Regions from separate parts of the Pantoea sp. X-Soil-ISGK-285 genome, predicted to be linked through region 2. Evidence: predicted binding sites of a transcription regulator. Region 2 holds the regulator's gene; each other region holds the start of a gene.

Region 1 (3,147 bases), 260 kb from region 2:
CATGCGTTTGGTCAGCACCGTCACCAGTACACGTTCGTTGATCGCCACGCGCTGACGGATTTCTGACAGCAGATCGTCGACCTGGGTACCGACCGGACGCACTTCGATGATCGGATCCAGCAGACCGGTAGGACGCACCACCTGATCGATCACTTCGTCGCCCGACTTTTCCAGCTCATATTTGCCCGGCGTCGCCGAAACATAGATGGTTTGCGGGGCCAGTGCCTCAAACTCTTCAAACTTCATCGGACGGTTATCCAGCGCCGACGGCAGGCGGAAGCCATACTCTACCAGCGTCTCTTTACGCGCCCGGTCGCCTTTATACATGCCGCCAATCTGCGGAATGGTCACGTGCGACTCATCCACCACCAGCAGGCCATCGGCGGGCAGATAGTCAAACAGCGTCGGTGGCGCTTCGCCTGGTCCGCGTGCGGAGAGGTAGCGTGAGTAGTTCTCGATGCCGGAGCAGTAGCCCAGCTCACTCATCATCTCCAGGTCAAACTGGGTACGCTGGGTAATGCGCTGCTCTTCCAGCAGCTTATTGTTCTCCAGCAGCACCCGGCGGCGGTCCGCCAGCTCGACTTTGATATCTTCCATCGCCTGCAGAATACGCTCACGCGGCGTGACGTAGTGCGTCTTGGGGTAGATGGTAAAGCGCGGCACGACCGAATCAATCTGGCCGGTCAGCGGGTCAAACAGCGACAGACGCTCAACCTCTTTGTCAAACAGCTCGACGCGCAGCGCAATATCGTCCGACTCCGCCGGGAAGATATCGATCACTTCGCCGCGCACCCGGAAGGTGCCGCGCTGGAACGCCTGGTCGTTGCGGGTGTACTGCAGCTCTGACAGACGGCGCAGAATACTCCGCTGATCGATAATCATGCCGCGGGTCAGGTGCAGCATCATTTTCAGATAGAGATCGGGATCGCCCAGACCGTAGATAGCCGAAACCGATGCCACCACAATGACATCGCGCCGTTCCAGCAGCGCCTTGGTGGCCGACAGACGCATCTGTTCGATATGTTCGTTCACCGACGCATCTTTTTCGATAAAGGTGTCGGAGCTCGGCACATAGGCTTCTGGCTGGTAATAGTCGTAGTAAGAGACGAAAAACTCGACGGCGTTATCCGGGAAAAACTCTTTCATCTCGCCATAGAGCTGGGCGGCCAGCGTCTTGTTGGGTGCCAGCACCATGGTCGGACGGTTGAGGTCGGCAATCACGTTGGCGACGGTAAACGTTTTACCGGAGCCGGTTACGCCTAATAAGGTCTGATGGGCCAGTCCATCCTCCAGCCCCTCTTCCAGGCGACGTATCGCCTCAGGCTGGTCGCCCGAAGGTTTAAAGGCGGAGTTCAATTTAAAGGCTTTGCTCATGAATGCAGTTCCTGCTGGAGAAGTCGGCGGGCAGGCACTTATTTTACTCTGCTATGGTGATTTTGCCAGAAAATAATACTGGATATAAAAACAGTATTGGTGCAATGTTAACGCCAGCAGGATGGCACCTGATGTCCCTGCAGGCTGGCAGCGTTATCGCTCAGCATGTTGCGCAATGTTATCCCCAGGAAGGGATCTGATTTAACATTTGTCAATAGAGTGTCACAAAATTACAGTACGGTTACCTGACAGATAATTCTCAGGCTTGTTTTTTGATAAGCAACTGATTTTACTGATATAAGGCTATGAGGCCAGATTCTCGTCATTATGTTACCAGGCCGCGTATTTCCTCGCTTCCAACTGGTTTTCATTACCTAATGCACAAGGTTATCCACAGGAATGGTGGATAAGTGATGGCAGCCCCGACGCCATCAGCTGTGTATAATTTTTCCCTGCCTTCTCACTACCGTGAAAATAATTTTTTTTGCGTTAAATTTCGCGTCGCCTGCTGACGGATTATTCTGCAATTTTAATCTGTCACCGGGTGTCGTACGCAAATTTGTACGCCTCATACTAAGATTCTTAATCGGACTTCCTGCCACGTTACAGTACGTCTGCACCAGAAACAGCGCTCCAGGGCACTGCAAAAGTGCAGGCGCGTGGTCACCGTGGGAAATTGATAAGTTTTTCTCACCTTTCATCCCTGATACGTGGCGCTGCAGCAGGAAACAGGGCCGTTTTTAGATCTGGCCTGGGAATTGCAGGAGTTCAGTGGCGTCACCGCGCGAAACGCGCACTGTGCTGCAATGGCGAGGCTGCCATTGCTGATGACTTGTTTGCCAGACGACAGAGCGCGGAAGCAATCAGGCTAACGATCGGGAAGGAGAGTGTCAGATGCTGAGTTTACGTTCGGTAAATCAATTTTACGGTCAAAACCATATTCTGTGGGATGTGGACCTGGATCTGTCGCCTGGCACCTGCACCGGCATTCTGGGCCGACCTGGCATGGGTAAAACCACGCTGGTAAACTGCATCATGGGCAGATTGCCAATTAACAGCGGCTCTATCTCCTGGAAAGAGGATGGCTCGCCGCCGGAAGATCTGCTGCTGCAACCGGCTGAACAGCGGGCGCAGATGGGGATTGGCTATGTGCCGCAGGGCCGCCATATTTTTACCCAGATGAGCGTGGAAGATAATCTGCTGATTGCCCTGCTGGCGGGTGCCAGCCAGCGCGACCGCCATCGCGCCATTCCCGAAATGGTGTTCGACCTCTTCCCGGCGCTCTACTCTCTGCGCCAGCAGCGCAGCGGCGATCTGCCGATCGATCAGCAGCAACAGCTGGCCCTGGCGCGCGCGCTGGTGCTGCAGCCCAAACTGCTGATTCTGGATGAGCCGACCGACGGGATGTCGCCGTGGCTGGAAGAGGAGATGGGCAATCTGATCCGTCGGCTTAACCTCGACTACGGGCTGACCATCCTGCTGCTGGAGCAGCGCCTGTCGCTGATCCGTCGCGTGGCGGACTATTTCCTGCTGCTGCACCGCGGCCGCAATGTGGCGCAGGGCAGCATGGAACAGCTTGATGACCACACCGTCGATAAATGGCTGACGGTGGCCTGACATTCAGCGCCTGCCCCACCGGGCGTAAGTGTTGCAGGCAGGCTGAAGACGGAGCGCGCGGAACCACCGGAGCGTGTACACAGCGCGCAAGGATGGAGAGCACTGCCCGGATTCAGCACGACAAATAAAATAGCCAGGCTACGCGGTTACTCCGGC
Region 2 (3,147 bases):
ACCCAGCGTATCCGATCCGACGCTGCTGAGATTGCCGGAGAGCGCGCCGGGCTGGGCCAGTGCCAGGCCCGGCAGCAGAGTAACGATCAACAAAAGAAGGATGCGCATCAGGGAGATCCGGCAGCAATTAATGAACGGCATTCTCCTGCATCACGCTGCTGACAATCAACCTCGCTGGCAGCGTAAAGGTAAAACAGGTCTCCTTGTGCGGCACGCTGGTGATATCGAGCCGGGCGTTATGGTGGCTCAGAGCATGTTTCACTATCGCCAGCCCCAGCCCGCTGCCGCCGGTCGCACGCGAACGCGCTTTATCGACCCGGTAGAAACGCTCGGTAAGACGCGGAATATGTTCTGAGGCGATGCCCGGCCCGTTATCGCACACCCGGAAGATAGCCCCCTGTTTGCCGCGCAGCCAGCTGATATCAATTCGCGTGCCATCCGGTGTGTGGTTTACCGCGTTGTAAACCAGATTGGAGATGGCGCTGCGCAGCTGTTCATCGTTGCCGAACACTTTCAGATGGGGATCGGTATGGAAATGGATGTCGTGACGGCCGCCACTCAGCGTTGCCGCCTCATGCTGCAGCAGTTTCAGCATCACCGGCACATCGACCTTCTCTTTCAGATCGATCGCGGGCGCGGCTTCAATGCGCGACAGCGTCAGCAGCTGTTTGACCAGGCTGTCCATGCGGCGCGTCTGCTCCGACATGGTGTGCAGCGCTTTGCTGCGCGAAGGCTCGCTCATCACCGAGTCGTTCATCATCTCCAGATAGCCCTGCAGCACCGTGAGCGGTGTGCGCAATTCATGGCTGACGTTGGCAAAGAAGTTGCGGCGCGCCCCTTCCAGCTGATGCATCTGCGTGACATCACGCGCCACCAGCAGCCACTGCCCTTCGCTGTAGGGCATGACGCGGAACTCCATATGAAGTTTGTTGTTCAGCACCAGCGTCAGCGGCTTGTCGAAATCGCGCTGGCGAAGATAGCGCGAGAACTCCGGATAACGGAGCAGATTGAGGATATTCTGGCCATTATCTTCCGGCCAGCGCAGACCCAGGTGCTGCTGCGCCAGGCCGTTACACCAGAAAATGGTGCCCTCTTCGGTGGTCAGGATCACCGCATCCGGCAGCGACTCGGCACCGCTGCGGAAACGCTTAATCAGATTGCCCAGTTCACGCCGTCGCCGCCGGTTGCGGAGCTGCATCTGGTAAAGACCATAAAACAGCGGTTCCCAGCTGGCACGCCCGGCCGGTGGCGTCATGGTGCGGTCGATCCACAGCCAGTGCGACAGCCGCATCAGATTGTGAAAATGCCACAACAGCACCGTCAGCACGCTCAGCAGCAGCCACCAGGGCAGACCGCCGAACAGCAGGCCCAGCAGCACTGCGGGCAGACAGACCAGCAGCAGTTCTGTCAGTAATCTCTTCCAGGAGAGGCGTTCCAGCACGGTTAAGGCTCCGTTTAGTAGCGGGCAGAGAAACGATACCCTGTTCCGCGAACGGTTTGTACCATGCGATCGTGGCCGGACACTTCCAGCGCTTTACGTAAACGGCGGATGTGAACATCGACAGTACGATCTTCCACATACACATTGGTGCCCCAGACGTGGTTCAGCAGCTGTTCGCGGCTGTAAACGCGTTCCGGGTGGGTCATAAAGAAGTGCAGCAGCTTATATTCGGTGGGACCCATCTCCAGCGGCGTGGTTTCGGACATCACGCGATGTGAGGAGGGATCCAGACTCAGCCCCTGCATCTCAATCACCTCTTCCACGGCCATCGGCGAAATACGGCGCATCACCGCTTTGATCCTCGCCATCAGCTCTTTAGGTGAAAAGGGTTTGGTAATGTAATCATCGGCACCCACTTCCAGGCCGCGCACCCGATCCTCCTCTTCGCCGCGCGCGGTGAGCATCATCACCGGGATATCGCGTGTCATCGCCTCGCGTTTCAGATGTTTGATAAACTGAATACCGCTGCCACCGGGTAACATCCAGTCCAGCAAAATCAGATCGGGCCAGGGTTCAATCAGCTTGCCAACGGCGCTGTCATAATCTTCCGCCTCGATTGGCTGATAGTCGTTCTGCTCCAGAACAAAACACAACATTTCACGGATGGGGGCTTCATCCTCCACAACCAAAATGCGCTTAGCCATTATTACTCCTGCTGATTATGACGGATGTCACTGAGATTCGCGGCGCCATTATGCGTCAGATTTGTGACACTTTTATGAAAAACATAACCTGCCTGTAACCTCACTGGTAATCATTTATGACAGCGCAGCGACAATTTTTTGCTTTGGCCGCAGAGCCAGTATAATCGCCGGGCGAATCACAACGGCAGGGACTCATCATGCGCATCATTCATACTGCGGACTGGCATCTGGGGCAGTTCTTCTACAACAAAAGTCGGGCAGCCGAACATCAGGCATTTCTCGACTGGCTGTTGATCCAGATTGAACAGCATCAGGTGGATGCGTTGATCATCGCAGGCGATCTGTTTGATACCGGTACACCGCCCAGCTACGCCCGCGAAATGTTCAACCGCTTTGTGGTGGCGCTGCAGCCCAGCGGCTGTCAGCTGATTGTGCTGGCGGGCAACCACGATTCCGTTGCCACGCTGAATGAGTCGCGTGAGCTGCTCGCCTGTCTCAATACCCGGGTGATCGCCACCCCGCAGGAGAAGGATGATGTGCTGCTGCTCAACACCCGCCAGGGCGAGCCGGGCGCGCTGCTGTGTGCGATTCCCTATCTGCGGCCGCGCGATATCCTGCGCAGCCGGGCGGGTCAGTCGGGACGCGACAAGCAGACCTCGCTGCTGGAAGCGATCGCCCACCACTATCAGCAGCGATTCACCGCCGCCCAGGCGCTGGGCCATGCACTGCCGATTATCGCCACCGGCCATCTCACCACCGTCGGCGTCAGCCAGAGCGATTCGGTGCGCGACATCTATATCGGGACGCTGGATGCCTTCCCGGCCAGCGTGTTTCCCGCGGCTGACTATATCGCACTGGGGCATATTCATCGCGCCCAGCGCGTCGCGGGCAGCGAGCATATCCGCTACAGCGGCTCACCGATTCCGCTGAGCTTTGACGAGCTGGGCACAGAAAAAAGCGTCTTCCTGCTGGAACTCACCACCAGCGGCCTGCAATCGGTCA
Region 3 (3,147 bases), 1.3 Mb from region 2:
GCAACTCATTACCGCGTTTCACTGCGTTATCCATCGCGTTCTGCGGCGACTGCTTGCCGGTCCAGACGCTTTCCAGCTCTTCGTCGATCACGGTACGAATCTGCGGCATATTGCCCAGACGCATGCCTTTAGTGAACGGCAGTGGCGGTTTGTTCATCATCTGTCGGGTGGCGATATCCGCACCCGGATTCTTATCGTAGAAGCCCTGCTGTTTAGTCAGCTCGTAGGCGGCGGTGGTAATCGGCAGATAGCCGGTTTTCTGGTGCCATTCCGCGGCGATTTCTGGTTTAGCGAGGAACTGCATAAACTCAGCCACGCCTTTGTAGGTTGTCGCATCTTTGCCTTTCATCACCCACAGGCTGGCACCGCCGATCAGGGCGTTCTGCGGCGCATTCGGCACTGTCTCGTCATACGGCATCATGCCAACACCGAAGTTGAATTTGGCGTAATGACGGATATCAGCCAGCGAACCGGATGAGGCGGTGGTGATGCCGCAGTCGCCGTTGTAGAACTTGGCGGTGGACTCATCTTTGCGGCCAAAATAGGTGAAGTCCCCTTTCTTGTTCATCGCTTCCAGCAGCTCGATATGACGAACCAGTACCGGCTTGTTGAACTCCAGCACCGCATCAAGTCCGTCAAACCCGTTGTTTTTGGTCGCTACCGGCAGAGCGTGCCAGGCGCTGAAGTTTTCAATCTGGATCCAGCCCTGCCAGCCGCTGGCGTAGCCACAGCTCATGCCCGATTTGCGCAGGGCAGCGGCATCCATCGCCAGCTCCTGCCAGGTTTTCGGTGGTTGATCCGGGTTCAGACCCGCTTTTTTAAAGGCATCTTTGTTGTAGTAGAGCACTGGCGTCGAGCTATTGAACGGCTGAGAGATCAGCTGACCTTTGCTGTCGCTGTAGTAGCCCGCCACCGTTGGCACGAACTGCTTTTCATCAAAGGGGATACCGGCGTCTTTGAAGACCTGATGCACCGGCACAATCGCCTGCGAGGCCATCATGGTCGCCGTACCGACTTCATAAACCTGCAGCACCGCAGGGGCTTTGCCACTGCGCACTGCCGCAATCCCTGCTGCCAGGCTCTGCTCGTAGTTACCTTTGTAGGTCGGAACAATTTTGTAATCGGGATGCGTCTGGTTAAAACGCTGTGCCAGCGAATCCACTTCTTTGCCTAGCTCGCCTTCCATAGAGTGCCAGAAAGGGATCTCAGTGGCGGCCATGGCATGGCTGCTGAGCGTCAGACCGAGCAGCACGCTCATCAGGCTACGACGAAAGGTAACGACGGACATAGAATTTTCCTGTGCAGGTAAATACGCGTGAAATCACGGATTTCTGTTTCGCGAAGTAACATGACACGGGGAAATGAAGGATTAATAACAGAAAGATGACAGCCGGGTGACAGACCGGTATGCGCAAAAGAGGAGTCTGGCAGCGCAGCGGTAACGCGTCACTGCTGCCAGGTTTTGGTTACATAATTTGCAGAGCGGCTGGGCAGTAAAAAAGCCCGCAGCGGGTTTTCACTTCACCAAACTTAAAGACTGATGGCGATACACCCCTCACCAATTTCAAAAGGCCGTTGGCGGCAACACCCACACCGATGCTCAAGGCCGTCGGCGGCGCAGGCAGGTTGCGGGCGGACAGCGCGCAGTCACCGGAGCGTACACGTAGTACGTGAGGATGGCGAGCACTGCCCAACCACAACCTGACCAGTAAGCCAGGCCTGTGTACCAAAGCGCGCAGCCACCGGAGCGTAAACATATACGTGAGGATGGCGAGCACTGCCCAACCACAACCTGGCAAGCAAGCCAGGCCTCTGAATATTAAGCTCCGAGGTACGCGCTGCGGACGGCTTCGTTGGAAAGAAGTGCTGAACCTGTGTCTTCGAGCACCACATGCCCGTTCTCCAGCACATAGCCCCTATCCGCCAGCTTCAGCGCCTGATTCGCATTCTGCTCCACCAGGAAAATAGTCATCCCCTCGCTGCGCAGCTGCTCAATGGTGTCGAAGATTTGCTGAATAATGATCGGTGCCAGTCCCAGCGACGGTTCGTCCAGCAACAGCAGGCGCGGCTGGCTCATCAGCGCACGGCCAATCGCCAGCATCTGCTGTTCGCCGCCCGACATCGTCCCGGCGCGCTGGATTTTACGCTCCTCCAGACGCGGGAAGAGTTCATAAACGCGCTTGATCCGCGTCAGATAGTCCGGACGGCTGGCAAAAAAGCCCCCCATCGCCAGGTTCTCTTCTACCGTCATGCGCGAAAAGACCCGCCGGCCTTCCGGCACGATGGCGATCGCTTCACGCATAATGCGCGAGGTTTGCCAGTCGGTGATGGTTTTGCCATCAAAGGTAATGGTGCCCTGCGTCGCGCGCGGTTCGCCGCACAGCGTACCCAGCAGCGTGGTTTTTCCGGCACCGTTAGCGCCAATCAGGGTGACGATTTCGCCCTGATTGATATAGAGGCTGACGTTGTGCAGCGCCTGAATTTTGCCGTAGTGGGCGCTGACGTTCTCAATGGTTAACATCGCATTTGCCATCTCAGGCCTCTCCTAAATAGGCACGAATGACATCCGGGTTATTACGAATCTCTTCCGGCGTTCCGTTAGCCAGCGGCGTTCCCTGATTGACCACATAAATACGGTCAGAAATCCCCATCACCAGCTTCATATCATGTTCAATCAGCAGCACCGACACCTTGTGTTCACCACGCAGCTCCGCAATCAGCGCGTCCAGCTCGTGCGTCTCTTTGGGATTAAGGCCCGCCGCCGGTTCATCCAGCATCAGGATTTCCGGGCGCGTCACCATACAGCGCGCAATCTCCAGCCGACGCTGCTGACCATAGGCCAGATTGCCCGCCTGACGGTTAGCCAGATCCAGCAGCCCCACCCGCTCCAGCCAGATCGCCGCACGATCCAGCGCCTCGCTCTCACTGCGGCGAAACGCCGGGGTTTTCAGCAGACCGGAAAATACACCACTTTTCAGATGCTGATGTTGCGCCACCAGCAGATTCTCAATGACCGTCATCTCACGGAACAGACGCACATGCTGGAACGTCCGCACGATGCCCATCCGCGCAATCTTCTGGCCCGGCACCCCTTCCAGATGCTGCTCACGCAATGTGATCGTCCCGCCGGTTGGCTTGTAAAAGCCG
Region 4 (3,147 bases), 1.6 Mb from region 2:
TTTTATTCGCTGATTTTGCGCTATACCTGGAGTTCCGGACAGATTCAAGGAGACCATAATGGCAAAATCATTAGATCAGACCGCTGAGCAACTGGGTAATATTTTACTCTCTTCCGGACTTCATCTGGCGACCGCCGAATCCTGTACCGCCGGGCTGATCAGCATGACGCTGGCCGCGGTGGAAAACAGCGGAGATTTTTATACCAGCGGCTTTGTGACCTACAGCGAAAATGCCAAAATCCGTCTGCTGGGGGTGCGCCCTGATACGCTGAAACAGCACACGGCGGTGAGCGAACAGACGGCGCGGGAGATGGTGCAGGGCGCCTGTGCCCGCTCCGGCGAGCCGGTGGGATTATCCATTACCGGCTATGCCGGGCCGGATGGCGGCGAAGATGGTACACCGGCGGGCACCATCTGGTTTGGCTGGGTATTGCCCGACGGCAGAGACGAAGCGGAGTGCCATCAGTTCAGCGGCGATCCGAAATCGGTGATGGAGCAGGGGACACAGTTCGCGCTGGAAGGACTCATAAAACGGCTGCAGCGGGCCGATCGTTAAAGGCGCGAAACGCGCCTTTAAACAGGCTCAGCGGCAGTCGACAATCAGACGTCCCTGCACTTTGCCATCCAGCAATGCCTGCGCACCTTCTCTGGCTTCACTTAGCGGGATCACCCGGCTCAGCATACTGAGCCGTTCGCTATCCATCAGCTCACCGAGTTGTTGCCACGCCTGCTGACGAAGCGGCTTCGGACACATCACGCTATCGACACCGGCCAGCGTAACGCCACGCAAAATAAAGGGTGCGACGCTGGCTGGCAGGTCGAGTCCCTGCGCCATACCACAGGCGGCCACCGCGCCGTCGCGCTGGGTGGCGGCCAGCACATTCGCCAGGGTGTGACTGCCTACGCTGTCTATCGCGGCGGCCCAGCGCTCTTTTGCCAGTGGCTTGCCGGGTTGGGAGAGTTCTTCACGGTCAATGACCGATGCCGCGCCTAACGTATCAATCAGATAGGCATGGTCGCTGGTGCGCCCGCTGGAAGCGATCACCTGATAACCCAGACGCGCCAGCAGGCTGACGCTATAGCTGCCGACGCCGCCACTGGCACCGGTTACCAGTACCGGCCCCTGTTCAGGTGTAATGCCCTGTTTTTCCAGCGCCATCACGCAGAGCATTGCGGTCAGTCCCGCCGTACCGATTGCCATGGTTTGCAGCGGACTCAGCGTGGCGGGCGGGCGCACCAGCCAGTCGCCACTGACGCTGGCTTTCTGTGCCAGGCCGCCCCACTGTTTTTCGCCCACGCCCCAGCCCGTCAGTAGCGCCACATCATCCTCTTTCCAGTCGGGATGGCGGCTGGCCGTCACCCGGCCAACAAAATCGATACCTGGCACCATCGGGAAGTGGCGCACAATCGGGCCTTTGTTACAGATAGCCAGGGCATCTTTGTAGTTCAGGGATGAGTAGCTGACGTCGAGCGTGACATCGTGGTCAGGCAGTTGAGATTCGGGGAGATCTTTCAGCAGGGAACGGTAACCTTGTTCGTCATTTTCAATGACCAGTGCCTTGAACATGCAGCCTCCGGCAGAGTGGGAAAGAGAAGATCAGTTTACGCCTGGCAGATGCAATGCGGTAGGGCAATGGCCCCGTCTCCCGGCAATGAAGACGACACGAGCGGAAAAACAGGCTGACAGCGGCAGTGAGTTAAGTGCATAAATCTGCATATAATTCAGATAATTAGTCGTATTGTGAATTTTTTATGATAAATAGACTATAAAAATCATGTTGTTACATGCGAAGAGGGTGACTGAATAATTACCTGGTTCGGGTTGTCCATGCCTGAAAAAGATGACATTATGACCGCCACTTTTTGACCCTGCTTCTTTGCCACAGAGGACGTCGCCATGTCCGGTTCACCGCGCATCCGCCCGGATTACCGTTCGCTTTTTCCGGCGCTCACCGGGTTATCCTCTTTTCCGATATCTCCGTTATTCACCATGCGGTGAGGCCAGCCAGGCAGCGGCTATGGATCTGCTCTCCACGGGCTGCGTAACGCCTTCTGACTGTTAAGTATTCGCCGGGGCACTGTCCCCATAATTGTGCCTCTGGCACTTCCTCCCTGACGTTAGGGATTCTGTTATGACTCCACTGAAAATTGCTGCCAGCGCCGCTGTGGCGCCCAGTCTGACCCTGAACACTGCGCGAGACGTGGTGACGCTGGATAACACCGACTTCACCGATGTGGCGGCGGTTGTCGTCTCGCTGGCGGATACCCGTAGCGGCGTGCTGGCGCTGCTGCGTCATACCGGCTTTAATCTGCCGGTATTTGTCGCTAACGCGTTTGAAGAAGAGGTGATGCACCTGCCCGGCGTCAGCGGTGAGCTGAATGGCGATCCGCAGGAGTGGATCGCGCTGGAAGCGGCTGCGCAGGCGTATGAAGCGGCGCTGCTGCCCCCTTTCTTCGAGACGCTGACCCGCTATGTCGATATGCAGAACAGCACCTTTGCCTGTCCCGGACATCAGGGCGGTGCGTTCTTTAAAAAGCATCCGGCGGGCAAACAGTTTTATGACTTCTACGGCGAGAATGTTTTCCGGTCTGATATGTGCAATGCCGATGTCAAACTGGGCGATCTGCTGATCCACGAAGGCTCGGCCAAAGATGCGCAGAAGTATGCGGCAAAGGTGTTCAACGCCGATAAAACCTACTTTGTGCTCAACGGCACCTCAAGTGCCAACAAAGTGGTGACCAATGCGCTGCTGACGCGTGGCGATCTGGTGCTGTTCGACCGCAACAATCACAAGTCGAACCATCATGGTGCGCTGATTCAGGCGGGCGCGACCCCGGTTTATCTTGAAGCGACGCGCAATCCTTTCGGCTTTATTGGCGGCATTGACGCGCACTGTTTTGATGAGGCTTATCTGCGCGAGCAGATCGCGGCCGTGGCTCCGCAGCGCGCGGCTGAAGAGCGGCCTTTCCGTCTGGCGATCATCCAGCTGGGCACCTATGACGGCACGGTCTACAACGCGCGCCAGGTCGTGGATCGCATCGGCCATCTGTGTGATTACATCCTGTTTGATTCCGCGTGGCTCGGCTATGAGCAGTTCATTCCACTGATGGAAGGCTGTTCGCCGCTGACCCTGCAACTGAACGAGA

The links. Region 2 encodes PhoB, which activates phosphate uptake and scavenging genes when phosphate is short. Its sites were predicted from a motif close to CTGTCATAAAACTGNCNNAT; they were not measured.
Region 1: a site for PhoB is predicted at 1,583-1,602, ahead of uvrB (excinuclease ABC subunit UvrB). Genes of this name have one in related genera too.
Region 3: a site for PhoB is predicted at 1,382-1,401, ahead of ugpB (sn-glycerol-3-phosphate ABC transporter substrate-binding protein UgpB). Genes of this name have one in related genera too.
Region 4: a site for PhoB is predicted at 1,740-1,759, ahead of acuI (acrylyl-CoA reductase (NADPH)). Genes of this name have one in related genera too.

What each region holds. Positions count from the first base shown of each region.
Region 1 covers NZ_AP035938.1:1,233,971-1,237,117, reverse strand. The annotation lists gene uvrB (excinuclease ABC subunit UvrB) at 1-1,374, opposite strand, end outside; gene AC6I8B_RS05800 (ABC transporter ATP-binding protein) at 2,269-2,991, shown strand; gene bioD (dethiobiotin synthase) at 3,138-3,147, opposite strand, start outside.
Region 2 covers NZ_AP035938.1:975,262-978,408, reverse strand. The annotation lists gene AC6I8B_RS04475 (PstS family phosphate ABC transporter substrate-binding protein) at 1-108, opposite strand, end outside; gene phoR (phosphate regulon sensor histidine kinase PhoR) at 128-1,441, opposite strand; gene phoB (phosphate response regulator transcription factor PhoB) at 1,456-2,145, opposite strand; gene sbcD (exonuclease subunit SbcD) at 2,343-3,147, shown strand, end outside.
Region 3 covers NZ_AP035938.1:3,799,752-3,802,898, forward strand. The annotation lists gene ugpB (sn-glycerol-3-phosphate ABC transporter substrate-binding protein UgpB) at 1-1,288, opposite strand, end outside; gene livF (high-affinity branched-chain amino acid ABC transporter ATP-binding protein LivF) at 1,820-2,533, opposite strand; gene livG (high-affinity branched-chain amino acid ABC transporter ATP-binding protein LivG) at 2,535-3,147, opposite strand, start outside.
Region 4 covers NZ_AP035938.1:3,402,571-3,405,717, reverse strand. The annotation lists gene AC6I8B_RS16055 (CinA family protein) at 59-556, shown strand; gene acuI (acrylyl-CoA reductase (NADPH)) at 584-1,567, opposite strand; gene AC6I8B_RS16045 (ornithine decarboxylase) at 2,133-3,147, shown strand, end outside.